Regions from separate parts of the Enterobacter sp. AC1 genome, predicted to be linked through region 1. Evidence: predicted binding sites of a transcription regulator. Region 1 holds the regulator's gene; the other holds the start of a gene.
What was found. Region 1 encodes PurR, which represses purine synthesis genes. Its sites were predicted from a motif close to CANGCAAACGTTTGCNTG; they were not measured.
Positions count from the first base shown of each region.

Region 2: a site for PurR is predicted at 7,331-7,348, ahead of galS (HTH-type transcriptional regulator GalS). Genes of this name have one in related genera too.

Region 1 covers NZ_JBNDIZ010000001.1:912,390-928,574, forward strand. The annotation lists gene gloA (lactoylglutathione lyase) at 27-434, shown strand; gene rnt (ribonuclease T) at 531-1,181, shown strand; gene grxD (monothiol glutaredoxin 4) at 1,226-1,573, opposite strand; gene M2433_RS04350 (C40 family peptidase) at 1,912-2,676, shown strand; gene sodB (superoxide dismutase [Fe]) at 2,799-3,380, shown strand; gene M2433_RS04360 (MFS transporter) at 3,419-4,585, opposite strand; gene M2433_RS04365 (YnhF family membrane protein) at 4,749-4,838, opposite strand; gene purR (HTH-type transcriptional repressor PurR) at 5,136-6,161, shown strand; gene punR (DNA-binding transcriptional activator PunR) at 6,179-7,090, opposite strand; gene punC (purine nucleoside transporter PunC) at 7,206-8,405, shown strand; gene cfa (cyclopropane fatty acyl phospholipid synthase) at 8,704-9,852, shown strand; gene M2433_RS04390 (riboflavin synthase) at 9,885-10,526, opposite strand; gene mdtK (MdtK family multidrug efflux MATE transporter) at 10,752-12,125, shown strand; tRNA gene M2433_RS04400 (tRNA-Val) at 12,279-12,355, shown strand; tRNA gene M2433_RS04405 (tRNA-Val) at 12,360-12,436, shown strand; gene M2433_RS04410 (FAD-NAD(P)-binding protein) at 12,555-14,150, shown strand; gene M2433_RS04415 (carbonic anhydrase) at 14,179-14,814, opposite strand; gene M2433_RS04420 (MBL fold metallo-hydrolase) at 14,887-15,669, opposite strand; gene M2433_RS04425 (hypothetical protein) at 15,795-15,935, shown strand; gene M2433_RS04430 (GlcG/HbpS family heme-binding protein) at 15,972-16,185, opposite strand, start outside.
Region 2 covers NZ_JBNDIZ010000003.1:344,784-360,968, forward strand. The annotation lists gene sanA (outer membrane permeability protein SanA) at 5-724, shown strand; gene M2433_RS11390 (glutamine synthetase family protein) at 846-2,234, shown strand; gene mglC (galactose/methyl galactoside ABC transporter permease MglC) at 2,280-3,290, opposite strand; gene mglA (galactose/methyl galactoside ABC transporter ATP-binding protein MglA) at 3,306-4,826, opposite strand; gene mglB (galactose/glucose ABC transporter substrate-binding protein MglB) at 4,906-5,904, opposite strand; gene galS (HTH-type transcriptional regulator GalS) at 6,200-7,222, opposite strand; gene yeiB (DUF418 domain-containing protein YeiB) at 7,378-8,535, opposite strand; gene folE (GTP cyclohydrolase I FolE) at 8,555-9,223, opposite strand; gene M2433_RS11425 (YbfB/YjiJ family MFS transporter) at 9,326-10,474, opposite strand; gene fghA (S-formylglutathione hydrolase) at 10,613-11,440, shown strand; gene cirA (catecholate siderophore receptor CirA) at 11,989-13,959, opposite strand; gene M2433_RS11440 (amino acid permease) at 14,185-15,654, opposite strand; gene yieE (DNA-binding transcriptional regulator YeiE) at 15,819-16,185, opposite strand, start outside.

The DNA of each region.
Region 1 (16,185 bases):
CTGTTCCACAGGTTAATGAGGAAATTATGCGCCTACTTCACACCATGCTGCGCGTTGGCGATCTGCAACGTTCGATTGATTTCTACACTAACGTACTGGGTATGAAACTGCTGCGCACCAGCGAAAACCCGGAATACAAATACTCGCTGGCATTCGTGGGCTACGGCCCGGAAACGGATGAGGCGGTTATCGAACTGACCTACAACTGGGGCGTAGACAGCTACGAGCTGGGCACGGCATACGGCCATATCGCGCTGGAAGTGGACAACGCGGCTGAAGCGTGTGAACGCATTCGCAGCAACGGCGGTAACGTCACGCGCGAAGCAGGCCCGGTAAAAGGTGGCACCACCGTGATTGCGTTCGTGGAAGATCCGGACGGTTATAAAATCGAGCTGATTGAAGCCAAAGACGCCGGTCGCGGTCTGGGCAACTGATCTTTCAGGGCGCAACGTGCGCCCGTAGTTTTACTGCATCACCCGCCAAAATTTGCCATAATGCGCTCTGCTTTTTTCCCCATGTAAGAGACCCTGATGTCCGATAACGCTCAATTTAGCGGTCTGTGCGACCGTTTTCGTGGTTTTTATCCCGTTGTCATTGATGTAGAAACAGCCGGATTTAACGCTAAAACCGATGCGCTGCTCGAAATTGCCGCCATCACGCTGAAGATGGATGAACAGGGCTGGCTTACACCGGACACCACGCTACATTTCCACGTTGAACCTTTCGAAGGGGCAAACTTACAGCCGGAAGCACTGGCGTTTAACGGTATCGACCCGCACAACCCGCTGCGCGGTGCGGTCAGTGAATATGATGCGCTACACGCCATTTTTAAAATGGTGCGTAAAGGTATGAAAGAGAGCAACTGCAGCCGCGCCATCATGGTGGCCCACAACGCCACCTTCGATCACAGCTTTACCATGGCCGCCGCGGAGCGCGCGTCGCTCAAGCGAAACCCCTTCCATCCTTTTGTAACCTTCGACACCGCCGCACTGAGCGGCCTGGCGCTGGGACAGACGGTGTTATCAAAAGCCTGTATTACGGCTGGGATTGAGTTTGACGGCACGCAGGCCCACTCCGCTCTGTATGACACGGAGCGCACAGCAGAACTGTTCTGTGAGATCGTCAACCGCTGGAAGCGACTGGGCGGCTGGCCGCTGCCGATGGGCGACAGCGAAGAATAAAAAAAAGCGACCTCTTAAGGTCGCTTTTTTATTTCAGCAGAAAATTACTCTGCGTCCGGCTCTTCAGTTTTGTACTTAGCCGCCGTCTCTTTGATCAGCTGCTGCAGTTCGCCGCGCTGATACATTTCAATCAGGATATCGCAACCGCCAACCAGTTCACCGTCTACCCACAGCTGTGGGAAAGTCGGCCAGTTCGCGTACTTAGGCAGCTCAGCGCGGATGTCCGGGTTCTGCAGGATATCAACGTAAGCAAAACGCTCACCACAGGCGGACAGCGCCTGAACCGCTTGCGCGGAGAAGCCGCAGCTTGGCAGCTTCGGAGAACCTTTCATATACAGCAGAATCGGGTTTTCAGCGATCTGGCGCTGGATTTTTTCAATAGTGGTGCTCATGTCTTGCTTCCTTTAACTTCTGTTACGGCATTCGTCTGACATTGTAGCGGTTCAGACTGGCATCGGAAAATAACATTTTTGTCACGTTTATACATTCTACCCCGAGTCACGAAAAGTTGCATTGCAAATGGTGTTTAACCCTGCAGCAGCCAGGGTTTTGCTTAGGGAGTGGACAAATGTGCGACAGAACGATGAATTTTTTTGCACTTGCTAACGAAACACGATTGTAGATTGAAAAATGCTATTAACTTTCTGGGTTTTTATGGATTAGAATCGACGGGCTTTGTAAATCACACGCGGGTATTATTGATGACCTGCATTTATCAGGGGACTGCCCAGTGGCGCGGATAAATAAAATCTCGATCACGCTCTGTGCTTTACTGTTTACATCACTCATTTTCACGCCAGTGGCAAACGCCTCTCAGCAGGCGCGGCATTCTGCCGTACAAAAAAACCATCTGGTGAAAACCACAGAACGTAAGAAAAAAAACACCGCTAAGAACGACAAGAAAAAAACAGCTAAACAGACCGCTTCCAGCAAGACGAAAACAAAATCTTCCCGCACTGCCCACACCGCCAAAAGCAAAGCTTCGCAAACCGCCGCTAACCTCGTTACTGAAAAATGCATCACGCGTAAAGGCCACAAGGCGAAATGCACAAAGGTCACGAAAATAGCGGAAGTGCATAAAGTGCGCGTACAGAAAGCGCAGAAAACCGCGATGAACAAGCTGATGGGGCAGATTGGAAAACCTTATCACTGGGGTGGCAGTTCGCCACGTACCGGTTTTGACTGCAGCGGCCTCGTCTATTACGCCTATAAAGATCTGGTCAAGTTCCGCATTCCTCGCACCGCCAATGAGATGTACCACCTGCGCGATGCTTCCCCGGTTGACCGTGGAGAGCTGGAAAACGGCGATCTGGTGTTCTTCCGCACTCAGGGCCGCGGCACGGCTGACCATGTTGGCGTTTATGTCGGCAACGGAAAATTCATCCAGTCACCGCGTAGCGGCCAGGATATTCAGATCACCTCTCTCAGTGAAGACTACTGGGTACGTCACTACGTCGGCGCGCGTCGCGTGATGACGCCGAAAACCATTCGCTAATCCCTGCCCTGCCACGCCCGTGGCAGGGTAAGTTCCTCTTTTGCATACCCTTTCAATTTGCTATCCTGTCCCTGTTGTCTGTGTGGTTATTGACAACGCAAAATACAATAAGGAGAGAAGCAATGTCGTTCGAATTACCTGCACTACCGTATGCAAAAGACGCCCTGGCACCGCACATTTCTGCGGAAACCCTGGAATATCATTACGGCAAGCATCACCAGACGTACGTCACCAACCTGAACAACCTGATCAAGGGCACCGATTTCGAAGGCAAAACGCTGGAAGAGATCGTCCGCAGCTCAGAAGGAGGCGTATTTAACAACGCCGCTCAGGTGTGGAACCACACCTTCTACTGGCACTGCCTGGCACCGAATGCCGGTGGTGAGCCTGCCGGTGAACTGGCTGCCGCCATCAACGCCGCATTTGGCAGCTTCGCGGATTTCAAAGCGAAGTTCACCGATGCCGCGATCAAGAACTTCGGCTCTGGCTGGACGTGGCTGGTCGAAGAGGCTGATGGCAAACTGGCTATCGTTTCTACGTCTAACGCGGGCACCCCGCTGACCACCAGCGCTAAGCCGCTGATGACCGTAGACGTTTGGGAGCACGCTTATTACATTGATTACCGTAACGCGCGCCCGAACTACCTGGAGCACTTCTGGGCGCTGGTTAACTGGGACTTTGTGGCGAAGAACTTCGCCGCGTAAGAGACACGCAGAAGGGTTCGCCCTTCTGCGTTTTTGGTTTATTCAGCAGCGCAGGCTGCTTCTGGCTGTTTACGACCCGACATCATCACCAGCAGCAGGCCGAGCGCGGCAATGATTGCCCCCATCACCGGCACAAAGCTGTACCCCAGTCCCCCTGAAATCACGGCCCCACCGGCCGCCGCACCGAGCGCATTGCCCAGGTTAAAGGCACCAATATTGACCGAAGATGAAAGACCCGGCGCTTCATGCGCGACGCGCATCACGCGCATTTGCAGCGGTGGAACCACGGCAAAGGTCGCGGCACCCCAGACGACCATCGCAATGGCGGCCCCATACTCATTACGCGCCAGCCACGGAATGGCGATCATGATGACAATCAGCAGGGTTAAGAAGCCCTTCAGCGTCCCGCTCACGGAACGGTCGGCAAATTTCCCACCCAGATAGTTGCCAATCGAGAAGCCCACGCCAATCAGCACCAGCATTGCGGTAACAAAGAGAGGCGTCGCGTGGGTGATGTCATGCAATACCGGCGAAATGTAGGTGTAAAGGGTGAACATCGCCCCTGCCCCCAGGACGGTGGTGAGCAGCGCGGAGAGCACCTGCGGGCGCATCAGCACCGACAGCTCTCTGCGCACGTCAGGACGTTCCCCCGCGCTGCCTTTCGGCAAGGAGAAGAACAGCGCCACCATCGCAATCACGCCAAGCCCGGCGGTCGCCAGGAAGGACATACGCCAGCCGATCGCTTCACCCAGCCAGGTTGCCGCAGGCACCCCGCCAATGTTGGCAATCGTCAGGCCCATAAACATGGTTGCCACGGCGCTCGCCTGCTTGTGTTTTGACACCACGCTTGCCGCCACGACCGACCCCAGCCCAAAGAAGGCACCGTGGTTAAGGCTGGTCAGAATGCGAGACAGCATCAGCGTGGTGTAGTCCGGCGCGATGGCGGAAAGCACGTTGCCCAGGGTGAAAATCGCCATCAGGAAAATCAGCGCATTGCGGCGCGCGCGGTGCGAAAGCAGAAGCGTCATCAGCGGCGCGCCAACCATCACGCCGATGGCGTAGGCGCTGATTAACATGCCTGCAGCAGGGATCGAGACGTCCACGCCCCGGGCAATAACAGGCAGTAACCCCATCGGGGAGAATTCAGTGGTGCCAATCCCAAAAGCGCCAATCGCCAGGGCCAGCAGGGGAAAATTGATTTTCATGCGTCAACTCCGGATGCCGTGTCATGTGATGACACAGAACAAAGAAGCCGAAAGCATGACATTAATCACAAAAAATGAGAAGTTAACAAAATGGCAAAAGATTTTTGCATGAGAAGTAACAATTGGGGCGATCGGGAGGGAGAACGCTCTCCCTCCGCGTAAATCAGTGCAGCGCAGCCGTCAGACCGGCAGCCACAATCAGAGCCAGCACAATAACGGTGGTGAACAGCGAAAACTTCAGATCGGAACTCATCAATTTTTCTCCTTTTAATCCCCCCACGAAAAGTGAGCCTGCTCATTTTTGCACAGTTTACGTCAAAAATCTTCCTGGATTTAAACTGATAAACACTTTACCTCTTCCCCTTTTCATCAAGATAGGACAAAATTCCACGCTAAATTTATTAGCGTACCGGCCATTGACCCCCTCCTGACGTCCCGTGTCGTTTTCCCGGCGTGCCGCAACTCAACATTGCGAAATAAGGGTGAGAGAAGGCAAACGTTTACCTTCAAGTATTTCAGGAGTTTAGGATATGGTCTGGAGTGACATTTAATGGCAACAATTAAAGACGTAGCAAAACGCGCAAACGTTTCCACTACAACCGTATCACATGTAATTAACAAAACCCGCTTCGTGGCGGAAGAGACGCGCAATGCCGTCTGGGCCGCGATCAAAGAGCTGCACTATTCGCCAAGTGCGGTCGCGCGAAGCCTCAAGGTTAATCACACCAAATCCATTGGATTGCTGGCCACCAGCAGTGAAGCGGCCTATTTTGCCGAGATCATTGAAGCGGTAGAGAAAAACTGCTTCCAGAAAGGCTATACCCTGATTCTGGGCAACGCGTGGAACAGCATTGAAAAACAGCGCGCCTACCTGTCGATGATGGCGCAAAAGCGCGTTGATGGCCTGCTGGTGATGTGTTCCGAGTATCCGGAGTCCGTACTGTCCATGCTCGAAGAGTATCGCCATATTCCGATGGTGGTGATGGACTGGGGCGAAGCGCGCGCGGACTTCACCGATTCCGTTATCGATAACGCCTTTGAAGGCGGCTATATGGCCGGTCGCTACCTGATCGAACGCGGTCACCGCGAGATTGGCGTGATCCCGGGTCCGCTGGAACGCAACACCGGCGCGGGCCGTCTGGCCGGTTTCATGAAAGCGATGGAAGAAGCGCTGATCAACGTGCCGGAAAACTGGATCGTGCAGGGCGACTTTGAGCCAGAATCGGGCTACCGTGCAATGCAGCAGATTGTTTCCCAGCAGCATCGTCCGACCGCAGTGTTCTGCGGAGGCGACATCATGGCCATGGGCGCGCTCTGCGCCGCCGATGAGCTGGGTCTGCGCGTACCGCAGGATATTTCCGTGATCGGGTATGACAACGTGCGTAACGCGCGCTACTTTACGCCAGCGTTGACCACCATTCACCAGCCGAAAGATTCGCTGGGCGAAACGGCCTTCAACATGCTGATGGACAGGATCGTCAACAAGCGTGAAGAGTCGCAGTCCATCGAAGTTCACCCGCGCCTTATCGAACGCCGTTCCGTTGCGGATGGTCCGTTCCGCGACTACCGTCGTTAATCGCTCTACGGGGCCAGCTACGCTGGCTCCCGTAACCACTCCCGGTTCAGCGTTTCGCTGTCTCCCAGATAATCCAAAAGCCAGGCCATGGCGGGCGAGACGTCATTTTGCTGCCAGGTGAGGCAGCAGGCCGCATCCGGGAAGGGATTCTCCAGCGTCAGTTCAACCCATTCTCCGGTATCGATCCTTGGGCGCGCAAAGTGCACGGGCACCATCGCGACGCACAGCCCGGCGCTGAGGCACGTCGCCGACGATTCCCAGTCAGGGGCCACCACCCGGCGCTGGTTATCCAGAAGCCAGGTGATACGCTTGGGCAATGAACGGGAGGTATCTTCCAGCACCAGCGACGGCCAGTTGCGTAGCGTATCGTCGCTCAACGGCCCTTCCATTGCCGCCAGCGGATGATCGCGAGCCACCACGCACTTCCAGCTCAGCATGCCCATATCGCGAAAGGCGTAACGCCCCCCGACCGGGATCGCCTGCGTTGCCCCAATCGCCATCTCTGCCCTGCCATCGGCCAGCGCATCCCAGACGCCGTTGAACACCTCCTGCGAGACCCGCAATTCGACGTCAGAAAAATGACGGTAGAAATCCACGATCATTTGCCGGGTGCGTTCCGGCTTAACGATGTTATCCACCGCGATGGAAAGATGTCCCCGCCAGCCGTTGGCAATCTGCTGACACTGCTCGCGGGTGATCTGCATTTTTTTGATAACAGAACGCCCTTCCTTCAAAAACCACGCGCCGGCGGGCGTTAATTCCACATCACGATGGCGCCGTTCAAACAGCGGAACCGCCAGCCACTCTTCGAGCTGACGCACGGTGTAGCTGATAGCCGAAGGGACGCGGTGCAACTCCTGCGCCGCACCGCTAAAGCTGCCGTTACGCGCGACAGCATCGACCACTTCAAGAGAATAATCTGACCACATTTTCTGCCTGCAAAATTTTTGAATGCACCCGCCAAATATTAGCGTTTCACAAGCGGCTTTGCACTCCCTACACTCAGCGCCAACGTACACCTGCCTCCTTAAGGAGAATAAAATAATGCAACCCAGGAAAGGTTTTTTAGTCTGGCTCGGCGGCTTAAGCGTGCTGGGCTTTTTGGCCACCGATATGTACCTGCCGGCCTTTGCCGCTATGCAGGAAGATCTGCAGACGCCTGCCGCAGCCATCAGTGCCAGCCTGAGTTTGTTCCTCGCCGGTTTTGCTTTCGCACAGCTGCTCTGGGGACCGCTCTCGGATCGCTTTGGTCGTAAACCGGTATTGCTGCTGGGTCTGGCCATTTTTGCCGTTGGCTGTCTGGGGATGCTATGGGTACGCGACGCCACCTGGCTGCTGGTACTGCGCTTTGTTCAGGCTGTGGGCGTCTGTGCCGCTGCCGTCACCTGGCAGGCGCTGGTCACCGACTACTACCCGGCTAACCGCACAAACCGTATTTTCGCCACCATTATGCCGCTCGTGGGCCTCTCGCCAGCCCTTGCCCCGCTGCTGGGCAGCTGGATCCTCGCGCACTTTGACTGGCAGGCCATTTTTGCCACGCTGTTTGCCATCACGCTGGTACTGATGCTGCCCGCGTTTGCTCTCCAGCCCGCGCATAAAAAAGAGGCGCATGCTGACGCGAAGCCAATTACCTTCACTTCCCTGCTCGGCACCAAAGCGTATCGCGGCAATGTCCTGATCTATGCCGCCTGCTCGGCGAGCTTCTTCGCGTGGCTCACCGGCTCGCCGTTTATTCTGCACGATATGGGATACAGCCCGGCGGCCATCGGGCTAAGCTACGTTCCGCAGACCATCGCGTTCCTGGTGGGCGGGTACGGCTGTCGCGCGGCGCTGCAAAAATGGGAAGGTCAGCAAATGCTGCCATGGCTGCTGGTGCTGTATGCCCTGAGCGTTATCGGGACCTGGGCCGTTGGTTTTATTCCGGGCGCCGGTCTGGCTGAAATTTTGATTCCATTCTGCGTGATGGCCGTCGCGAATGGGGCGATTTACCCTATCGTTGTGGCACAGGCGCTCCGTCCGTTCCCGCAGGCGACAGGCCGCGCCGCCGCGCTGCAGAACACTCTGCAGCTGGGGCTGTGCTTCCTGGCAAGCCTGGTGGTCTCCGCGCTGATTGCCACGCCGCTTCTGACCACCACCAGCGTGATGCTGGTGACCGTTGCGCTGGCGGTAATAGGCTATCGTATGCAGGCCTCCGCACAGCGTGAGCAGGATAACCGCGCTCAGGTTGAAACGTCACATGCATAATCGCGCCAGAAATCATGTTAATTTTCAGTGATTAGGTTGCTAAGAATTTTCTATTGAATCACCAAATTTTGAGGCCTATACTAAATTTGGTTCGATTAAATACGATAAATATTAAGCGTTAACGGGAGCCGGAGTGCTCCCGTTTTACCATGGAAGGCATTTTCGGCAAGGGTTATCTCCCTTCCTCTGTTCTACGTCGGATACTAGCCTCGCGGTATTTACCGTGAGATTTCTCACAAACCAAAAAAGCGTCTACGCTGTTTGAAGGTTCTGATCACAGTAGGGTGATGGAGAAGCTATGAGTTCATCGTGTATAGAAGAAGTCAGCGTTCCGGACGATAACTGGTCCCGGATCGTCAGTGAACTGTTGGGTCGTGCAGGCATCACTATCAACGGATCTTCGCCATCCGATCCCCAGATCAAACATCCCGACTTTTTTAAACGCGTGCTGCGTGAGGGATCGTTAGGACTGGGAGAAAGCTATATGGACGGCTGGTGGGAGTGCGAACGGCTGGATATCTTTTTCGCCAGCGTTTTGCGTGCCGGTCTGGAAAATCAACTCCCCCGCAACCTGAAAGACACCCTGCGTGTCGCCTCTGCCCGACTGTTTAATCTGCAAAGTAAAAAACGCGCGTGGATCGTCGGCAAAGAACACTACGATCTTGGCAACGACCTGTTCAACCGCATGCTTGACCCTTTCATGCAGTACTCCTGCGCCTACTGGAAAGACGCGTCGACGCTTGAAGAGGCTCAGCAGGCTAAGCTGCGTCTGATTAGCGAGAAACTGCAGCTACAGCCCGGAATGCGCGTGCTGGATATTGGCTGCGGCTGGGGCGGGCTGGCGTACTTTATGGCGAAGCACTATGGCGTCAGCGTGGTCGGCGTCACGATTTCAGCGGAACAGCAAAAAATGGCGCGGGAACGCTGCCAGGGCCTCGATGTGGATATCCGGCTGCAGGATTACCGTGACCTGAACGAACAGTTCGATCGTATCGTTTCCGTGGGTATGTTCGAGCACGTTGGGCCGAAAAACTACGACACCTACTTTGAGGTGGTGGATCGTAATTTAAAGCCGGACGGCATCTTCCTGCTGCACACCATCGGCTCTAAGCGGACCGACAATAACGTTGACCCGTGGATCAACAAATACATCTTTCCGAACGGCTGTTTACCGTCCGTTCGCCAGATTGCCAACGCCAGTGAATCCCATTTCGTTATGGAGGACTGGCATAACTTTGGCGCCGATTACGACACCACGCTGATGGCATGGCATGCGCGTTTTCAGGAGGCCTGGCCAGAAATTGCGGACAACTATTCTGAACGATTCAAACGGATGTTTAGCTATTATCTGAATGCCTGTGCGGGCGCGTTTCGCGCGCGGGATATTCAGCTCTGGCAGGTTGTGTTCAGCCGCGGGATTGAACACGGGCTGCGCGTCGCACGTTAAAAAAATAACCCCGGGAAACCGGGGTTGTTTTTTTATTCTTCTTCGACGGTCTTTATTATTGCGGCTTCTTTTGCTGCCAGCACGCGCTCGACCGTATCGACCACCGCCTGTGTTTGCGGATCGATTTCGATATTCACGCGATGCCCCAGTTTTTTCGCACCCAGCGTGGTGCGCTGCAGCGTTTCAGGAATTAAGTGCACGCAAAAACGCGTTGGCGTTACTTCCCCCACCGTCAGGCTAATCCCATCGATGCCAATAAATCCTTTATAGAGGATGTATTTCATTAATGAAGGATCCTGCATTTTAAACCAGATTTGACGGTTATTTTCCGAGGTCACGATTTTCGCCACTTCCGCGGTGGTCATGATGTGCCCGGACATCAGATGGCCGCCAATCTCATCGCTGAACTTCGCCGCCCGCTCAACGTTGACGGTATCCCCCACCACCAGCTCGCCCAGGTTGGTGATGCGCAGCGTCTCTTTCATTAAATCAAAGCTGATCTGGTTGCCGTTAATTTCGGTTACTGTCAGACAGCAGCCGTTGTGGGCAATCGACGCGCCGGTTTCAATGCCCTCAAGCATATATTCCGGCAGCTCGACAACATGAGTACGGAAATTAGGTTTTTCATCAATGGACACCACTTTGGCGGTGCCCTGCACAATACCAGTAAACATGCTTACAACTCCTGTTTTTTCCGGACGGTGATGACACCGTTTAATCCCACCACAATAACAGTTGGAAAAACAGGTTGCCAGCGGAGCGCATTTTCTGGCGATTTTTTCACTAGATAAATAGCTAAAGCCCGCTACAATAGCTGGCACCCCCCTGCATTTTCTTCTTGCTGCCCGTTTCGGCGGCTTTTTTAATCTCTCAAATAACTACAAAATAAAGGTGTTCACGTGCAGAAGTACATGAATGAAGCGCGCCAGTTATTGGCACTGGCTATACCAGTGATCATCGCGCAAGTGGCCCAGACCGCAATGGGATTTGTGGATACGGTAATGGCAGGTGGCTACAGCGCCACCGATATGGCGGCCGTGGCTATCGGCACGTCAATCTGGCTTCCGGCCATCCTGTTCGGCCACGGTCTGCTGCTCGCGCTCACGCCTGTTATCGCCCAGCTCAACGGCTCGGGGCGCCGTGAACGCATTGCCCATCAGGTTCGTCAGGGCTTCTGGCTGGCAGGGTTTGTCTCCGTGCTGATTATGGTCGTGCTCTGGAACGCGGGTCATATCATTCGCGCTATGCATAATATTGACCCGGCACTGGCTGATAAAGCCGTAGGATATCTTCGCGCCCTGCTCTGGGGTGCGCCAGGCTACCTCTTTTTCCAGGTGGCGCGTAACCAGTGTGAAGGTCTGGCGAAAACCAAGCCCGGGATGGTAATGGGCTTTATTGGTCTACTGGTCAATATTCCGGTTAACTATATCTTTATTTACGGTCATTTCGGGATGCCGGAGCTTGGCGGCGTCGGCTGCGGCGTGGCGACGGCAGCCGTATACTGGGTGATGTTCTTCTCCATGCTCACCTTTGTGAAGCGCGCCCGTTCAATGCGCGATATTCGTAACGAGAACAGATTTAGCACACCGGACTGGAACATCATGACGCGCCTGGTGCAGTTAGGGCTGCCTATCGCGCTGGCGCTGTTCTTCGAAGTGACCCTCTTTGCCGTGGTCGCCCTGCTGGTCTCCCCGCTGGGCATTATTGATGTCGCGGGCCACCAGATTGCGCTGAACTTCAGTTCCCTGATGTTCGTCCTGCCGATGTCGCTGGCCGCGGCGGTGACGATTCGCGTAGGGTTCCGTCTGGGCCAGGGGTCAACGCTGGATGCGCAAACGGCCGCCCGGACCGGGCTGGGCGTCGGCGTCTGCATGGCCGTCTGTACGGCGCTCTTTACCGTTGCATTACGCGAGCAGATTGCGCTGCTCTATAACGACAATCCGGAAGTCGTCACGCTGGCGTCGCACCTGATGCTGCTGGCCGCGATTTACCAGATTTCTGACTCCATCCAGGTGATTGGTAGCGGCGTGCTGCGCGGATATAAAGACACGCGCTCGATCTTCTTTATCACCTTCATCGCCTACTGGGTGCTAGGTCTGCCGACTGGCTACATCCTGGCACTGACCGATCTGGTGGTGGATCGCATGGGTCCGGCTGGGTTCTGGATGGGCTTTATCATCGGCCTGACGTCGGCGGCGATTATGATGATGATGCGAATGCGCTTCCTGCAGCGCCAGCCGTCAACGGTCATTTTGCAACGCGCTGCACGTTAAATACGCAGTAGCCGCCAGCCGGCGGCTACTTTCTCTTCACTTTGCGCGGTAATAAAGCAATCGCGTGAAATCAGAGAGAAAAATGCATTTTCCCTCTTGCCTCATTGGGGCTGTGCCGCTAATATTCGTCCCCGTTGTCACCGACAACACGTTGCGTTCATAGCTCAGTTGGTTAGAGCACCACCTTGACATGGTGGGGGTCGTTGGTTCGAGTCCAATTGAACGCACCATTCTGCGTCCGTAGCTCAGTTGGTTAGAGCACCACCTTGACATGGTGGGGGTCGGTGGTTCGAGTCCACTCGGACGCACCATTTCAGTCCTGAAATGGTGCAAATCCTCTTCTGATATCCTGAATTTTCCTAATCCCCCATTTTCATTACTGTTCTCCTGCTACGCTTTCCTCATGGAAAAAAGAGAGGAAAACCGTCGATGAAGAAAATCGCCATTATCGGTTCCGGCCCTACAGGGATTTACACCTTTTACGCACTGCTTAAAAACTCCCAGCCGCTTTCGGTCTCCGTCTTTGAACAGGCTGAGGAAGCGGGCGTGGGTATGCCCTACAACGATGACGATAACTCTCGTCTGATGCTGGCGAACATCGCCAGCATTGAAATCCCGCCACTGTTTATGACCTACCTCGACTGGCTCAGGGGCCAGAGCGACGCTCATCTGGCGCGTTTTAACGTTGATAAAGCCCGTTTGCATGACCGGCAGTTCCTGCCCCGGCTCCTGCTGGGTGAGTATTTTCGCGACAGCTTTCGCTCAATCGTTGAAGAGGCTAAAAAGCGGGGGTTTCAGGTTGATATCCATGAATCCGCCCGCGTGACCGACATCATGCCCTCAGAGGCTGGCGTCACGCTTGCAGTCAACGACATCGCCTTTCCTGAACGCTTTGACCTCGCGGTTATCGCCACCGGACACGTCTGGCCCGACGAGGACGAAGCCACCCGCGCGTTCTTCCCAAGCCCGTGGTCCGGCCTAATGGACGCCAGCATTCCTCCGTGCCGCGTCGGCATCATGGGCACATCGTTGAGCGGTCTCGACGCGGCCATGGCGGTGGTGATGCAGCACGGCGCGTTTCGCGACGATAAATTCGTGCTGGATAAAGGCAGCGAGGCATTAAACATTGTCCTGATGTCCCGAACGGGCATTCTGCCAGAAGCCGATTTTTACTGCCCTATCCCTTATGAACCATTATCGGTATTGACCGAACGCGCGGCTGAAAGCGAGATTGCCAAAGGATCGGATGGCCTGCTCGACCGCATCTTTACCCTGATGGTCAAAGAGCTCCAGCTCGCTGACCCGGCGTGGTGTGAGAAAATGTCTCTGCACGGGCTGACTGCGGACAGCATTCGCGAGGCCTGGTTTGAGGATCGTAAACGGCACGGCCCCTTTACCTGGGCGCAAGAGAATCTCAACGAGGTTGAGCGGAACAAGCGCGAGCGGCGCACCGTGGCCTGGCGCTATACCGTGCTTCGGCTGCATGAAGTGGTTCAGGAGATCGTGCCCCATCTTAGCGAACGAGACGCGAAACGCTTCAAACAGGGGCTGGCGCGGGTATTTATCGACAACTACGCGGCCATTCCTCCGCAGTCTATCCGCAGGCTTCTTGCTCTTCGCGAAGCCGGCATCATTAGTGTGGCTGCGCTCGGCGACGATTACACGCTTGACGTTGGCAGTGACCGGACGGTGATAACCACTCAAGAGACAGTTTACCGTTTCGACGTGTTTATTGACGCGCGCGGGCAAAAGCCGCTCAAAACGAAAGATCTGCCCTTCCCGACGCTGCGCAAACAGCTGGAAACAACGGGCGAAGAAATACCCGACATCGGCGAGGATTACACCTTAAAAGCGCCTGAAACCGTTCGCGGACGCATCGCCTTCGGTGCGATACCGTGGCTGATGCACGATCGTCCCTTCGTTCAGGGGCTGGCGGAGTGCGCTGAGATTGCAGAGGCGATGGCGAAAGCGGCAGAAAAACCCGCCTCGGGGTTACGGCGAAGATTGCCGTACAGCGAGAGCTGACAGGGCGTCCATGCCCTGCTGGTGCTGATTACTCGAAGTAGACTTCCGGGTTTTCAGACAGGGAGACGAAGGTTTTCGTCGCTTTATCCAGCGCAAGGATTTTGCCGCTTTCAATGTCGTACACCCAACCGTGCAGGCGGATGGCGTTATTGCGCAGGCCAACCGCAACGGACGGATGGGTCTTAATGTTGCTCAGCTGCGCAAACACGTTCTCCTGCACCATCGCATTGACCTTATCGATTGGCTTATCCCAGGTTTTCTTCTCCACCACGGCTTTTGCCGCGTCGGAATAGCGCAGCCAGTGCGACACAGCCGGCATTGGCTCCAGATTGGCGTTATCGGCAATCGCCTTCATCGCCCCGCAGTTGGAGTGTCCGCAAATCACAATATCCGTTACGCCCAGCGCCACAACGGCGTATTCGATAGTGGCAGACACGCCGCCAGGCTCCGGCCCGAAAGGCGGCACGATGTTGCCAGCATTACGAATGACAAAGAGTTGTCCCGGCTCTTGCTGGGTGACCAGCTCCGGTACCAGGCGGCTGTCGGAGCAAGAGATGAACAGCGCTTTGGGATTCTGGCTGGACGCTAAACTGCGGAAGAGTTCTTTACGTTGCGGGAAAATCTCTTTTTGAAAGCTGAGAAAACCTTCAATGATATGTTGCATAGCAATGTCTCTTTTATCTGTTTTAGTTTAGGCATGATCGAGATCACACTCGTAAAGTTTACCCATCGTGGTTTACTTCAGACAAGCAATATATTTCTGGCCCGACCGCTGCACGATCTCGTCCGCGTTCCCCAGGATGTTCTGCCCTTCGAACGCGCCGTACAGGCGTGCAAACGTTTTGCCTTCAAGATGACTCACAACCGACGCCACGGTGCGCGCCGGCAGCGGAAGATAATTCGGATAGCTCCACATAAACGAAACGGCGTCTTTGCCGGGCGTGACCTGCAGGATATCCCCCACCAGCAATACCCCTTCCCCCTCCTGCCAGTGCAGTACCGTTCCGCCGGCAAAATGCCCGCCGAGGCGCAGCAGGGTGACCGACGGGAAAATCTCCAGCACATCCCCGTGCCAGAAGTGAATGGCCGGGCTGTCGCGCATGACCCACTCCCTGTCGCTGGCGTGCAGATACACCGGCGCATCAAACGCCGCGGCCCAAGTCTGCATGGTGGTGTAATAGTGCGGATGCGAAATCGCAATCGCGCTGATGCCGCCGAGCGCGGTGATGAGCGTTTTAGTGGCGGGGTCGAGGTTAGCAATACAGTCCCAGAGAATATTGCCGTGGGGCGTTTGCAGGAGCAGCGCCCGCTGGTTGATAGCAAACGCGGGGACCGTTTTAATAGCGAACAGCCGCGGCTCCAGCTGCTGCCATTTGTTGCTATGCGTGGCGGTTACGGTGTCGAAATCCGTCCATGCGTGGCCCGTAGCGGGCACATACTGGCGTTCATCCTCGCAAATCGGGCACCTGTCCGGCTGGGCCTCATAGGCGGTTCCGCAGGTTTTACAGAGTGTAATCATGGGCTCTCCTCAGCAATAAAGCACTGAGTATGGCAGGGATTATCGTTATGTGCTGCGAGGTACATTGCTGGCTTTTTTTGCCCTATACTGTGCCAGAATCACATACTGAACAGAGCAGGTGCCACATGGAAATTGATCTCGATAACTTAGTCTTTAACGGTCTGGATGAAGCCGAAGAGCGTAATGCGGAACGTCTGGACGATGCGGACAAAAAAGCGCAGGCGATTGTCGCCGACGACGACTGCGGCGATGCCTGCAAGATCTGATAAAAAAGCACCGGGAAACCGGTGCTTTTTTTTAAGTTACTTTTTGAGCCCGTCAATGGCTGCCTGCGCGCAGGCTTCATCAAGATGACCGCCCGGCGCGCCGCCGATACCAATCGCGCCGATCGTCTCATCGCCCTCTTTCACCGGCAGGCCACCCGCCAGCAGCAGGAAGCCTGGAATGTCACGCATGTTTTGCGCACCGGCGTTGCTCTGTGCCGCTTCCATCACTTTCCCTGACGCATTCTTGGCG
Region 2 (16,185 bases), on a different contig from region 1:
CTGCATGTTAAAGCGCGTTTTTTACAGCCTGTCTGTCCTGGTCGGCATACTGCTGTTGATCGTGCTGGGTCTCGATCGCTGGATGAGCTGGAAAACCGCCCCCTACATCTTTGATGACCTGCAGGACCTGCCCTATCGTCAGGTTGGCGTGGTGCTCGGCACCGCCAAGTACTACCGCACCGGCGTCATTAACCAGTATTACCGTTACCGCATTCAGGGCGCGCTGAACGCCTACAACAGCGGCAAGGTGAACTACCTGCTGTTGAGCGGGGATAACGCCCTGCAAAGCTATAACGAACCGGTGACGATGCGTAAGGACTTGATTGCCGGGGGCGTGGACCCTGCCGATATCGTGCTCGACTACGCCGGGTTCCGCACCCTGGACTCCATCGTGCGCACGCGCAAAGTCTTCGACACCAACGACTTCATCATCATCACCCAGCGCTTCCACTGCGAGCGCGCGCTGTTTATCGCCCTGCACATGGGCATTCAGGCGCAGTGCTACGCGGTGCCGTCGCCAAAAGATATGCTGAGCGTGCGCGTCCGCGAGTTTGGCGCCCGTTTTGGTGCCCTGGCCGACCTCTATATTTTCAAACGCGAACCGCGCTTTTTAGGCCCGCTGGTGCCGATCCCGGCGATGCATGAAGTGCCGGAAGACGCGCAGGGTTATCCGGCGGTGACGCCGGAGCAGCTGCTGGATATGCAGAAAAAAGAGAAAAAATAGGCCTGCCTTTATACTTTCTTTACGCCTGTCCTGACGCTTTTTATCCCCCCTTTACGCCGGCTCTTTTAACCTGAGTTCACTGCCGCTACGGCTTCATTGAAGAATGACTATGAACTCGATAATGAATGCGTTTTTCCTGAAAAGTCTCCGCCCGTATTTTAACTTCCCCGGTTTGTCACTTCCCGGCACACTCAATTCTGGCCTCTGGCTCGATGAAAAAATTGACGCCCTGCAGCACAACGTTGCCGTTGAAGTGGCCGATTACCTGGAACGCTACCCGCAGACGAAACACGTTGACGTCTACCTGAACGATATCAACGGCACGATGCGCGGCAAGCGCCTCTCGGTGGAGAGCATGCTGACGCTGGAAAACGGCTGTTATTTTCCCCTTTCCGTCTACTCGATGGACCAGAAAGGAAAAATTGCGACCCCGCTTCATGATGAACCCGACCGACTCTGCCTCCCCGTTGCCGGCACCCTGCGCCCCTGCCCGCAGGATCCGCAGCACAACGCGCAGATCCTTCTGACCATGAGAGACAGCGACGATAAATCCTGCCCGCTTGAGCCGCGCGCGATCCTGCAGAACGTCCTGGCCCGCTTCCACCAGCACGGCCTTTTCCCGGTCATTGCCCCGGAAATCGAATTTTATCTGACGGGACATGAACGCCAGGATGCGCAAAATCAGGGCTGTTTTCATATGGATACCACGGCAGCCCACGCGGCGCTGTTTGATGAGCTGGAACGGTTGGCACACCTTCAGCGCATCCCGCTGACCGGGATCGTGGCGGAGGCCGAGTCCGGCCAGTACGAATTAAACCTGAAGCACAGCCATCGCGTTGTTGAGGTCTGCGATAACGTGCTGGCGCTGCGCCGCCTGACCCGATACGTTGCCGAAAAGCACGGCCTGCAGGCCAACTTTATGGCCAAGCCCTTCAGCGACCTTTCCGGCAGCGGTTTGCACTTTCATTTCAGCCTCAACGACAGCCGCGGCGACAACGTCTTTGCCTCACCAGTGAACGCGCTTAACAGCATGATGCGTTTATGCATTGCGGGCCAGCTGGCGCTGATGCCCGCCTCCGTCGCCATTCTCGCACCAGGCGTCAACGCGTTTCGTCGCTTGCGTAAAAACCTGACGGAGCCCGTGTTTAACTCCTGGGGCTATAACACCCGCGCCGCCGCCCTGCGTATTCCCTGCTCGGATGACAACAACCGGCGTATCGAGTACCGGCTGGCCGGGGCCGATGCGAATCCGTATCTGGTGGCCGCAACCATCCTGACCGGCATGCTGTACGGGCTGGAAAATATCGACGAGGAGGAGTTACCGGAACCGCAGCAGGATCACCCCGATCTGCCGCTGTTTCAGCAGGAAGCGATTGAGACCTTTGCCCGCTGTCAGTATCTCACCGACAGCCTGGGTGACGCTTTTTCCGCACAGTGGGTCGCCTGCAAGCTCTCTGAACTCGACTGGTTTGAGCGCATTGTGACCCGGGAGGAATCAAATCTGGCATAGGGCAAAAGCCCGCTCGGTGAGCGGGCCGGCTAGTGCGAGAGACGCTTACTTCTTACGCGCGTATTTCAGGGAATCCAGCGCGACCGCGAAGATAATGATGGCGCCCTTGATGATGTACTGCCAGTACGGGTTCACGCCGATGTAGGTCAACCCGTAGTTGATGACGGTAAAGATGATCACACCGGTCACAACGCCGAGTACGGTACCCACGCCGCCGCTGAAGGAGACGCCGCCCACCACGCAGGCTGCGATCGCATCCAGCTCGTACATAAAGCCAAGGTTGTTCGTGGCAGAGCCGATACGGCCCGCTTCCAGCATCCCGCCGAAGGCGTAGAACACCCCAGACAGCGCGTAGATGAAGAGCAGGTTCAGGGCAACGTTGACGCCGGAGACTTTCGCCGCTTCCGGGTTACCGCCGATAGCGAAGATGTTTTTACCAAAGCGCGTTTTGTTCCACAGGATCCAGACGAAGGCCACCGCAATCAGCGCATAGAATGTGATGTACGACAGGCGGAAACTGCCGAGCGCGATAAACCCTTGCGTAAAGGTCGAGAAACCGCTGTCAAAGCCCGAGATAGGAGAAGCACCGACAAAGTCGTAGTACAGGGAGTTGATGCCGTAAACGATGATCATCGTACCCAGCGTGGTGATGAATGGCGTCACGTTCAGGTAAGCGATGATAATGCCGTTGATCAGACCAATCACCGCGCCGATGGCGCAGACAATCAGGATCACCACGAAAATCGGCATGGTGGCCATTTCAGGGAACACCTTGTTGGCGTTTTCCATCGACTGCAGCAGGGTTGCCGCGATAACCGCCGCCAGACCCACCTGACGCCCCGCGGAGAGGTCCGTCCCCTGGGTCACGATCAGGCCCGCCACGCCCAGCGCAATGATAATACGCACGGAGGACTGGGTCAGAATGTTACTCAGGTTCAACAGGCTTAAGAACGTAGGGTCCTGGAAAATGATGATAGCCAGCAGTACTAAAAGAACAACGTAAATACCGCCTTCTTTCAGATAAGTGAGAAAACTTTTTTTATTTAACGCACTCATGAGGAGCCCCTGATCTTAAAGGTGCAAAGACGCAAGACGCAAAATTTCGTTTTGCGTTGTCGTTTTGGTGTCAACAATACCGGCAACGAGACCATTGCTCATAACCAGAATACGATCCGTGATCCCTAACAATTCCGGCATTTCGGAAGAAATAATAATGATCCCTTTATTCTTTTTCGCCAGCTCGGCAATCAGCTGATAAATTTCAAACTTCGCGCCGACGTCAATACCGCGGGTCGGTTCATCCAGCATCAGAATTTCTGGCTGGGTTAATAACCAACGGCCGATAATGACTTTCTGCTGGTTGCCGCCTGAAAGCGAACCAATCTGGGTGCGGTGCCCTGGCGTTTTCACGCGCATGGAGTCAATAACCCACTGGGTATCGCTCTTCATGCGGGAGTTATCCAGCAGACCGACTTTGTTTTTGTAATTGCGAATATTAGAAATTAACGAGTTAAAGTTAATATCCAGATAGGCGTAAATACCGGTCGAACGACGCTCTTCCGTTACCAGTGCAAAACCATTATTAATGGCTTCGTTGGCGTTGTGGTTGTTAATTTTCTTTCCGTGCAGCGTAATGGTGCCTTGAGCCTTCTCACGGATGCCAAACAGGGTTTCCACGATGTCGGTACGTTTTGCGCCTACCAGACCGGCAATCCCCAGGATTTCACCCTTGTGCAGGTCGAAGGAGACGTCGCGGATGGACGGCTGGCGTAACGAGGTCAGATTGCGCACTTCCAGGATCACTTCGCCCGGCTTGTTTTCTTTATCCGGGAAACGCTGGTTCAGGGAACGGCCGACCATCATGGCGATGATCTTGTCCATGTCCAGCCCTTCCAGCGGCTGCGTGGCAATCCACTGGCCGTCGCGCAGGATGGTTATCTCATCGCACAGCTGGAAGATCTCTTCCATTTTGTGGGAGATATACACAATGCCGCAGCCGCGATCTTTCAGCTTACGAATAATGGTAAAAAGGTGATTAACCTCTTTTTCCGTTAATGACGATGTCGGTTCGTCCATGATGACGATTTTCGCATCATAGGAGAACGCTTTGGCAATTTCGATCATCTGCATCTGGGATACGGATAATGTCCCCACGCGGGCGCGCGGATCGATATCAATATCCAGCTCATCGAAAATCGCTTTGGTGTCGCGATACATTTTGTCCTGATCGACAAAGACACCTTTGGTTGGATAACGCCCCAACCACATGTTATCCATGACCGAACGCTGCAGTACCAGGTTTAATTCCTGGTGAACCATTGAGATACCGTTTTCCAGCGCTTCTTTCGCTGAATGGAAATCGATCTCTTTCCCCTGAAAAAGAATGCTGCCAGAATCTTTTTGATAGATCCCAAAAAGGCATTTTAATAATGTTGATTTACCCGCACCGTTCTCACCCATCAATGCATGAATAGAGTGAGGACGCACTTTTAAATTAACATTATCGAGTGCCTTAACGCCGGGAAATGACTTGTTGATACCGCTCATTTCCAACAGGTATTCACCGGATGACTGAGTAGTTGTGCTGACCATAATTATACCTTGTTGGCCTCGCATATCGCGTTATAAAAGGGCGCAACGAATTGCGCCCAGTGAAGACAGTACGAATAACTTATTTACCGATAAACTCAGCCAGGTTGGACTGGTCTACGCCCACGTAAGGTACGCGAACGATTTTGTTTTCAATTTTCCAGCTGGTGCCATCTGCCGCGCCCTTGCCATCGGCCAGGTTTTTCGCCAGATCGAAGGTCGCTTTCGCCTGGTTGTTGGCATCGTTCAGCACGGTACCGGCCATCGCGCCGGATTTAACCAGCGCCAGCGCTTCTGGCAGCGCATCCACGCCGAATACCGGGATGGACGATTTATTGTGTGCTTTCAGCGCTTCTACCGCGCCCATTGCCATCGCGTCGTTGTTGGCAATAACCACTTCGATTTTGTTCGCGTTAGGGCCGGACAGCCACGCATCCATCTTATCTTTCGCCTGAGCGGTATCCCACATCGCGGTATCTAACGCCAGCTGCTGGGTTTTCAGGCCCTTGTCGTTCAGCTCTTTGATAACGTAGGTGGTACGGGCTTCAGCATCCGGGTGGCCTGGCTCGCCTTTCAGCAGAACGAACTGAATCTGGCCGTCTTTGTTCAGGTCCCAGTTCGGGTTCGCCGCCCAGTGTTTGGCGATCAGATCGCCCTGAATAATACCGGACTCTTTAGAGTCGGTACCGACGTAATACGCTTTGTCGTAGCTATCCAGCGCTTTACGGGAAGGTTCTTTGTTGAAGAAGACGATTGGCACGTTCTGGCCGCGCGCTTTTTCAATCACCGTGCCTGCTGCAGCCGGGTCAACCAGGTTGATAGCCAGGGCTTTCACGCCTTTCGCCAGCAGAACGTCGATTTGGTCGTTCTGTTTGGACTGGTCGTTCTGGGAGTCATTCATCAGCAGCTGAACGTCTGGCGCTGCTTTAGCATCTTTCTCAATTGCTTTACGCACAACAGACATGAAGTTGTCGTCGTATTTATAGATGGTCACACCAATACGGGTATCCGCAGCGTGCGCTGCTGCACCAAAAAGCATGCTTGCCATTACAGCAGACAGGGTCAACACCTTCTTATTCATGGTATCTCCGGTTTTTTTTATGCAGGGTAGTTCTTGTGAATAACGATCGGCGGGCAGATGTTAATAAAACGTTACTGACAGCCGAAGTTCACTTATAAAATTTCTATCTTCCGTGTTCGGTAACGATCCAGAAATGCGTTTTATTCGTTGTTTGCGGCACGTTGGCTATAGTGAAAGTGAATAATCACCGTTACATAGCGTTTCAGCCCCTAAAACGCTGACATCATAGTCAGCGCCTTGTTAAGATACTGTGAATTTACTCACAGATTGAAAACGGTTACATCACATCACGTGATCAGTTAGTGATCGGAACCACAATTTGCCGGGGTGCCACGGAGTGACGACGCACTAAAGTCGGCATGAAACAATGTGTTGCCCCCGGATCCAGCAGCCCTGCTGCCCCCTGTAACGCCAGCTCAGTCGCCAGTTTCGCCATAGAGGCAATGGGGTAACGCACCGTTGTCAGCTGCGGGTCGGTGTAACGGGCAATCGGGATATCGTCAAAGCCGATGAGCGACAAATGCTGTGGCACCGCAATGCCGTTATCCTTCAGCGCCGTCAGGGCCCCTGCCGCCATGCTGTCGTTATAGGCAAACACCGCAGTAAGCTGCAGATTTCGCCCCAGCAGCTCCACCATGGCCGCCTCACCGCCCTGCATGTCAGGCGTTCCGGTTCCCGTCCAGCTGTCTGATGGCGTAATGCCGTGCTCTTTCAGGGCGTTTTGCCACCCCTCGCGCCGCAGTTCGTCATCTTCAATCTGGTGGCTGGAGGCCAGATAACCGATCCGCTGATGCCCGTTGTTGATGAGCATTTTGGTGGCCATCATGGCGCCGCTGACGTTATCCAGCCCGACGCAGCGGTGGGCATAGCCCGGGACGATGCGGTTAATGAGCACCATGCCCGGGATCTGATCCATAAACCCGATTAACTCTTCGTCGCTCAGGGCTTTTGAGTGGACAATCAGGGCATTACAGCGCTGGCGAATAAGCACTTCTATGGCATAGCGTTCCTTTTCTGCCTCATGATAGCTATTGCCGATCAGGACATATTTCTGATGCTGCTGGGCGACTACGTCCACCGCTTTCACCAGCGCGCCGAAAAAGGCATCCGATACATCCATCACCACAACACCGATAGTGTCGCTAACCTGCGTCGCAAGCGCCTGAGCATTGGCATTTGGCCGGTACCCGAGCTGGGTCACGGCTTTCATTACGGTTTCACGGGTTTCAGGGCTGACCAGCGCGCTGTTGTTCAGCACGCGCGAAACGGTAGCCACGGAAACGCCCGCCTGACGGGCGACGTCACGAATGGTGATCATATTCACCATCCTTCAAAGGATTGCAGCAACTCACAGACACCCCCTGTGTTTAGCAAGGTGGCTATTTTGGCAGCGAGAGAAAGGGGACTACGTGAAGAAGCTCACACTCATGAAAACGCTTACATCCGTTTTGTTAATGATTGTGATCCAGATCGTTATCTGGATGTATTTTTCAATGATATCCCTGAAGCATGTGCGGTTAACTGACGCCACACCCACTCCAGCGGTCCCTGGCGGAAATAGCGTAGCCAGAGAACAGAAAACGCCAGGTTTACTACCCAGACCGGGATAACAAACGCCAGCAGCGCGAGGCGGTCGAATTTCATAAACAGGCCAAAGCGATAGAAAAGCGTGGTGCATATCAGCGTTTGCAGGAGGTAATTGCTTAACGCCATGCGGCCCACGCAGGCGATAGCGCTGACAATCCACAGGCGAGAAAGCGTTGGCCAAAAGCCATAGATCAGCGCCGCATAGCCGATGGTCTGGAACGGCGCGCTCAGTTCACGCGGCACCTGGAGCAGGAAAGCGCACCAGCGGTAATCCCAGTGGAGGTGCCACTGCGCAATCACCGCCGGAAGGTTAATCAGCACGCCGAGCAGGACCAGCCCGGCGCCCGTGCGGCGATAGTGGCGCAGGCTAAATTCGCCTTTCAGCCAGCCGGTGCGCATCAGCGACGCGCCCATCAGCATCATTCCCGCCAGCTGCCAGCCGTATTGCGCGCCCAGCGCAAGGAGGTTATCCCCCAGCATATCCGCACGGTTGCTTATCGCTTCCGTACCGCCCTTCAGCTTCCAGAACTGCTCGTACTGCAGGTTAGCGGCATCCGGGACCCAGGCACGGTTTGTCGCCTCACCGGAGATCATCCCCAGCAGCAGCAGTACCCCAAGCCCCATGATATAGAGCATCACGCCGGTGTTAAACAGGCTTTTCACGCTGTGCGCGTCGCGAATAAGGCGCCAGCAGATGAGCCCGACTAAGCCATACGCGAGAAGAATATCGCCGTCCCAGAAGAGCAGACCGTGGATAAACCCGAGAAGTACCAGCAGCGTCAGGCGCGACTGTATCCAGCGCGTACCGCGTTTGAGGAGGAGCTGCAGGCCTGCGCCAAACAGCAGGGCAAAGAGCGTGAGGAATTTGACCTGGGCAAAGAGATCGAGGATTGCCCACGTCCAGGCATCACTGCGCGTGATGTCGCCATACCATGCAGGATTGAGATAAGCCGCCTTCGGCAGGCCGAAGGCGCTGATATTAAGCAGCAGGATACCGAGAATGGCGACGCCGCGAACAAAATCGAGCGTGACGTTTCGCTCCATGGTCCCTGCCCTGTAAGACTTAGTTGTGGTGACGAACGGCGCGCAGGAACTCCTGGCGGGTATTCTGGCTTGATTTAAACAGACCACCCAGCGAGGTTGTGGTGGTTGCACTGGTCGCATCACGCACGCCGCGCGCTTTCACGCAGTAGTGAACCGCGTCGATAGAGACGGCCACGTTATTGGTGCCCAGCAGCGTTTGCAGCGCGGTCAGGATCTGCTGCGTCAGACGCTCCTGCACCTGCGGACGCTGTGCAAAGAACTGCACGATGCGGTTGATCTTCGACAGGCCGATCACCGTATCTTTTGGGATATACGCCACGGTCGCTTTACCGTCGATGGTGACGAAATGGTGTTCGCAGGTGCTGGTCAGCGTGATATCGCGTACCGTGACCATCTCGTCCACTTTCATCTTGTTTTCGATGACGGTAATTTTCGGGAAGTTGGCGTAATCCAGGCCGGAGAAAATTTCGTCGACGTACATTTTTGCGATGCGGTGCGGCGTCTCCATCAGACTGTCGTCACTCAGATCGAGATTCAGCAGCTCCATGATCTCGGTCATATGACCGGCAATCAGACGCTTGCGGGTTTCATTGTCCAGATCCTGTACGGGCGGACGCAGTGGCGTTTCAAGACCGCGCGCAACCAGGGCTTCGTGGACCAGGGCAGCTTCTTTACTGAGTGATGACATTTTGTTCTCCTGCAGGTGTGGCGTCTTTTGCCCTCGTTGTGGCAAAAGTATGCGCTCATTGTGCGTGAGGCCGCGCACATAATCCAGTATTCACGACGATAATTATTGCAATTGCTGCTGCCTTTCAGCGTGACGATTCCAGACCAGAGCCCCGCCGACGAACAGCGCAACGCCCGCCAGCCCCAGCGCAGGCTCCAGCCGGTGGGTAAGCCAGGTTGATAACGCCGAGGTCATCGGCCCTACCAGCTGCCCTATGGCATACCCGGTGGTAAGCAGACCCGCCATATACCGCGTGTGGTTCGGTGCCAGCTCGCGGCCGTATAAAAGCGAGAGCTGAACGGCGCAGAGGAAACCGCCACCCACCAGCAGCCCCCCCGTCAGCAATCCAACTATTCCCGGCAGCAGCCAGGCCGCCAGCACGCCAGCCCCCTGCAACCACAGCACGATAGCCAGCCTGCGGTTAGCCGTTGAGGTGTGGCGCAACAGAATGCTGATCGCAATCCCCACCACGGCGGCGATACCAAAAATCGGCCAGACGAACTGGGCGAACAGGCTGCCGGGAAAACGTACTGCCGCCATTTGCGACAGGAAGGTCGCCGGCAGAATATAGCCAAACCCGGCCAGGCTGTAGCTCCAGACCAGGCGTTTTAAATCTGCCGTCAGCACCAGCGGCTCCGGCGCGGTTCCCGGTCGATGAAGTTGACCGGAACGCGGCAGGTAGCGCGCCACCAGGGCAATCAGCGCCAGCGCCAGCACGCCGTAGATTTGCCATGCCGCCCCGGCCGACAGGGATTTCGCCTGAATATAGACGGCGAGGAGCCCGCTCAGGGCTATTCCCGCTCCCGGGCCGGCAAACACGGCCGCGCTCAGGCCCGGTTTACCCAGCTGCCCCAGGCGCTCGTTAGTCCAGGCGGCAATCAGCACCATCGACCAGCCGCTCATGCAGCCAATCACAAAGCGCAGCAAACCGTGTACAACGGCGTTATCCGCCGCGGCAGAGAGCAGCGTCAACGCCACCGCGCCCGTGATGCCCAGCCAGAGGCGCGTTTCAACAAAGCGGTGCGCGCGCATCGCATCCCATGCGCCCACCAGATAGCCCAGGTAATTCATCGCCGCCACCAGGCCCGCGCTGGTCAGCGTAAGCTGCCCGGCAGCAATCATCAGCGGCACCTGAGGCGTAAAGGCAAAGCGCCCGATCCCCATTGCCACCACCAGAACGACGAACCCACTGAGCGCAATACGCAGCGCCATGACTGCTCCAAATGTTAAAGAAAAGTAAATTTATGATGCAGCATCTCGCCGTCCGGTGAAAGAGAAAGTTGCTCACAGGTCAATGAAAACGCTGTATTATGGATGGTATGAATGCGCATTCTCATTAAGGAGCCCTGCATGGAACTGCTCGAAGAGCACCGTTGTTTTGAAGGTCGACAGCAGCGCTGGCGGCACGACTCCACCGTTCTCAACTGTGCGATGACGTTCAATATTTTCCTGCCCCCGACGGAAAACCCGCCGGTTCTGTTCTGGCTTTCAGGCCTGACCTGCAACGACGAAAACTTCACCACCAAAGCGGGCGCGCAGCGTATTGCCGCCGAGCTGGGCATTGCGCTGGTGATGCCAGACACCAGCCCGCGTGGCGATGATGTGGCTGACGACGCAGGATATGACCTGGGCAAAGGCGCCGGGTTTTATCTGAATGCGACCGAACAGCCCTGGGCACGCCACTACCGTATGTACGATTACATTCGCGATGAGCTTCCTGCCCTGGTGCAGGCTCAGTTTGCGGTGGGTAACCGCTGCGCGATTAGCGGCCACTCGATGGGCGGTCACGGGGCGCTGATAATGGCGCTGAAAAACCCGGGTAAATACACCAGCGTGTCGGCATTTGCCCCTATCGTGAACCCCTCACAGGTGCCGTGGGGGCAAAAAGCCTTTACCCACTATCTGGGTGAAGATGCGGAAAAATGGCTGGCATGGGACAGCTGTGCGCTGATGCTGAACAGCAACCCTGAAGAGGCCATTCCCACTCTTATCGATCAGGGTGATGCGGATCAGTTCCTCGCCGGTCAGCTACAGCCTGCGGTACTGGCAGAAGCAGCGCGCCAGAAGGACTGGCCGCTGACGCTGCGCATTCAGCCAGGATACGATCACAGCTATTACTTCATCGCGTCCTTTATTGAGGACCATCTCCGCTTCCATGCGGAGCATTTGTTCGGTTAAGTGCGGTTAAGTGCGCTCTGATGCCCTCACCCTAACCCTCTCCCGCAGGGCTGAGGGATCCCCACAAAATAATGCCTGCACAGACGACCCCCTCTCCCTTGAGGGAGAGGGCTGGGGTGAGGGGGAACATACGGCTCTGGTGGTCATTCCGTTCACTTTATGTACCTTGCTACTCTGTAACGGCATGGCCTGTGAACGTGCCAGGGTGGCTCAATCGCCACCACCCTGGCGACCCGGGCTCCCGGCGGTAAATCGCCGCTTCGCGGTGCCCTCAGCTTATTCCTACCGGCTTATCGGGGACGGGCGGAGGTAACGTCCCTGTAAAGCCCGCCCTCTCGGCGCATCCCTGCGCCTCGCCCCGGCCTTACGGAAACGCCTCGGCGATGTACAGCCGGACCAGGGCACCGCTGTAAGCCATTAATTTTTCCGAAGCAACATTCATCGCTTCCGGTTAAAAAAATTACTGGGGATCCCTCACCCCACAGGGAGAGGGAATAAACACTAAAAACGGCAACTTACGTTGCCGTTTTGCTTTTAACCTGACTGGATCAGAACTTGTAATCCACACCCACGAAGTAACGGCGGCCATCTTCCGTATAGCTGTAATCGTCACGGCTCAGATCTTTATCCAGCAGGTTCTGCACGCCCGCACGCAGCTTCACGCTTTTCGTCGCCTGCCATGCGGCGCCGGTATTCCAGATGACGTAGCCACCCGGCGTTGGTGCACTACTGGTCAGCGCGCGTTTCTCACCGGTGTAGTTGCCCTGAACATAGAACGACCAGTCCTGCGTCGCCTTCCAGTCAACGGTACCGTTGGCGGTATGGAACGGCAGATCGGACAGCGGCTTGTTGCCACCGTTGCTGATATCACGACCGTCGTTATAGGTGTAGTTCAGCGTCACTTTCCAGTCTTCCGCCAGCGGGAATTTCAGCTCGGTTTCCACCCCACGGATGCGCGCCTTGTTGACGTTGTAGTAGCGGAAAATCGGTTCGCCGTCCGCATTCAGGCCAACGTAGTTAGGATAATCCTGCGCCTGATTCACATTGGCCGTACGGCTAATGCTGATGCGGTCATCCACATTGTTCTGGAAGGTGGTGACGCTGGCCTGCACGCCCTCTAACCAGCCCTCTTCTCCGCTGTAGTAGAGACCGAATTCAAAGCTCTCGCTGGTTTCCGGTTTCAGGTCCGGGTTACCGACAATCTCACAGGCACCGCGGCACGAGCCGGTGACCCAGTCCGGGCTCAGCTGCAGCAGTGACGGCGCTTTAAACGCGGTAGCCCAGCCGCCTTTCACCGTTACGGTATCGGTCGCGTTGTAGACCAGATAGGCTCGCGGACTCCAGTGGTCACCGTAGGTATCATGGTCGTCCATACGGATGCCGGTGGTCAGCGCCAGAGGTTCAAAGATACGCCACTCATCCTCCAGGAACAGAGCATACTGGCTTGTCGAGGTACTGCTGCTGGAACCGCCCGTCAGGTTGACCGGGTCTTTCAGCTTATCGTGACGCCATTCGCCGCCGAAGGTCAGCAACTGGTTGATTTCGCCCATCGGCAGCACGTATTTTCCGTCCACCGCGTTGCTCTCGGAGGTGATCGGATTGCTGTTGCCCGGGTTTTTGTTATCCACCTTTTCGCCGTAAACCTTCAGCTCGCTGTTGCCGACGCCCCAGCGACCATTGTGGCTGAGAGAGTAGTTCTGACGTTCAAGGCGGTTTTTATCGAGGGAATCCGAGTCACGATCCTGACGGTCGAAACCGTAGCCCGCCGTAAAGTCGTGATTTTCAGACGGTGTCCAGGCGAATTCCACATTCGCATCGCGGCTGGTGAAGCCCTCAATGCGCGGTGTTTCACCGCTCGCCGTAGTGGATGATTTCTGCTGAGCGTCTTTCTCACGCTTCGCGAGGCTACCGTAGGCTTTCAGCCCCAGCAGGCCGTCGACCAGCGGTCCGCTGGTGTAGAACTGACCGTTATACGTATCTCCACGATCGCGATGTTCCTGAATCGTGGAATCGGCGCTCAGGGTGCCCGTCCATTTCTGGCCGATTTTTTTGGTGATAATGTTCACCACGCCGCCCAGCGCATCGGAACCATAAAGAGAAGACATCGGTCCGCGCACCACTTCGATTCGTTCGATGGCGTCAACCGGCACCCAGTTGAGGTCGAAATCATTATGACGGAACACCGCGTTACGGGAGTTGACGCGCTTGCCGTCGATCAGGATCAGCGTATAGCTGCTGTCCAGTCCGCGAATACTTACCCCTTTACGGTTGTCCCCTTCGCTCGTGAGCTGAACGCCCGGCACATCCCGTAACACATCTTTCAGATTCTGAACGGGTTTGCGCTGCAAATCTTCCTGGGTAATCACGCTGATGCTTGCGGGTGCGTCTTTCAGGTTTTGCTCGGTCGCGGAGGCCGTTACAACCATTGTGTCGCCGGATTCCGCTGCGATAACAGGCAGGGCCAGGGACATTGCGGACGCACAAAGTCCTCCCCTGACGAAGGGATTCAACCTAAACATTCCATATCTCCATGAGGTAAATACAACTAAATCAAATCATCATCGCTCACAGCGTCTTCCTTGCCGCCCACATCTGCGGTGGGTCGGTGACACGCTTATTTTTGATAACGATAAAGCAAACGATAATTATTATCAATTAAATTGTTAAGAAATATATCTTTGTTTCAGGACGCGGGAATAAAAAAGCCCGCTCGAATGAGCGGGCTAAAGAGAGAGGAAGTGCGGTTATTGTTTAAATCGTTCCGGGAATTCCATTTCACTGTAGCGAACGAAGTGTGTTCCTTTCGTCAGCTTGTAGCCAAACCAGATGACGAGGAACAGCGGAATACCAATGTAGGTCGCCGTGACGGCGCCCCAGTCAATGGTGTCCGCCAGGAACGCTTCATAGTTCTGTCCGAGCGTAATGATCAGGCAAAGAATGAAGGCGAAAATGGGTCCCAGCGGGAAGAAGCCGGAGCGATACGGCAGCGAGTTAATATCATGACCCTGCTTGACGAAGCCGCGGCGGAAACGGTAGTGGCTAATGGCAATGCCCAGCCACGCGATAAAGCCCGTCATCCCTGAGGTGTTAAGCAACCAGAGGTACACCGTCTGGTTGCCAAACATGGAGGTCAGGAAGCACAGACCGGCGATTACCGTTGTCGCGTACAGCGCGTTACGTGGGACGCCGCCGCGGGACAGTTTCGCGAAGATACGCGGTGCCTTACCGTCGCATGCCAGCGTGTAAAGCATACGGGTGGACGCGTACATCCCGGAGTTACCGGCTGAAAGCACGGCGGTCAGGATAACGGCGTTCATCACTGCCGCGGCAGAAAGCAGGCCGGCGTGCTGGAAGACCAGCGTGAACGGGCTGACGCTAATGTCTTTAACGTCATTGCGCAGCAGGCTTGGATCGGTGTACGGAATGATCAGGCTGATAATGAGGATCGCGAACACATAGAACAGCAGGATACGCCAGAAGACCTGACGGACCGCCCGCGGAATATTTTTCTCCGGGTTCTCTGACTCACCGGCGGCGATGCCAATCAGCTCGGTCCCCTGGAAGGAGAAGCCGACAATCATTGCCACGCCAATCATCGCCGAAAGGCCACCGGCAAACGGTGCATCGCCTATCGCCCAGTTACTCCAGCCCGCAGGTTCAGCGCCTTTGAAAATACCAACGATCATCGCCACACCGACGACGATAAAGATGATGACGGTTGCCACTTTGATCAAAGAGAACCAGTATTCCGCTTCGCCGAAACCGCGCACGGAGATGTAGTTCAGCAGGAAGATGACGGCCAGGAACAGAGCGCTCCAGATCCAGCCCGGCGTATCCGGGAACCACCAGTTCATCACCAGCTGTGCGGCGACAAGGTCAACGGCGATGGTGACCGCCCAGTTGTACCAGTAGTTCCAGCCCAGCGCGAAACCGAAGCCTTCTTCAACGTATTTTTGACCGTAGGTCGAAAACGAACCGGATACCGGCATGTACGCGGCCAGTTCGCCCAGGCTGGTCATCAGGAAGTACACCATCAGGCCAATCAGAATATAAGAGAAAAGTGCCCCACCCGGGCCTGCTGCCGAAATCGTTGCGCCAGAGGCAACAAAAAGACCTGTACCGATTGAACCGCCAATCGCGATCATCGTCAGGTGACGCGCCTTCAGTTCACGACGTAGCGTGGGCGCTTCTGTGGTTTTAATTTCTGAAACCATATGAAAATGCTGTCCATTTAATAAATGAGGCGCGATTGTAGCAGACGATCCGCGTTCCTTCCGGCAGAAATACTCAGTTATAAGAGAGCTTCATGACTCGGCCAGGATTATAAGTAAAGCAGAAATCGGGGCTTTCCCCTCTCCCTTTTGGGGAGAGGGGAAGATTACATCTCGCAATAGCGCAGAAAACGCTGCAGCGAGCTGGAAAGGTGTTTCTGACGATGATGGATGCACCACAGGGTGCGCACCAGTTTCGGAAGCGGAACGGGGATTTCCACCAGCGAGCCCGTCTCAAGCTGTTCAGCAATGACGCGCCGGGAAAGACAGCTGATGCCCAGCCCGTGGCGCACCGCGTGCTTGATGGCCTCTGAGTTCCCCAGCTCCATCCCCAGCTGGAAATGCGGCAGATGGGAAAGCAGCAGGTAATCGACAATTTCACGCGTGCCGGAGCCCTGCTCGCGCAGGATCCACTGCGCCTGCGCGAGGCGTTCCAGCGTCACTTCCCCCTGCAGTAAAGACGAGGCCGGGGAA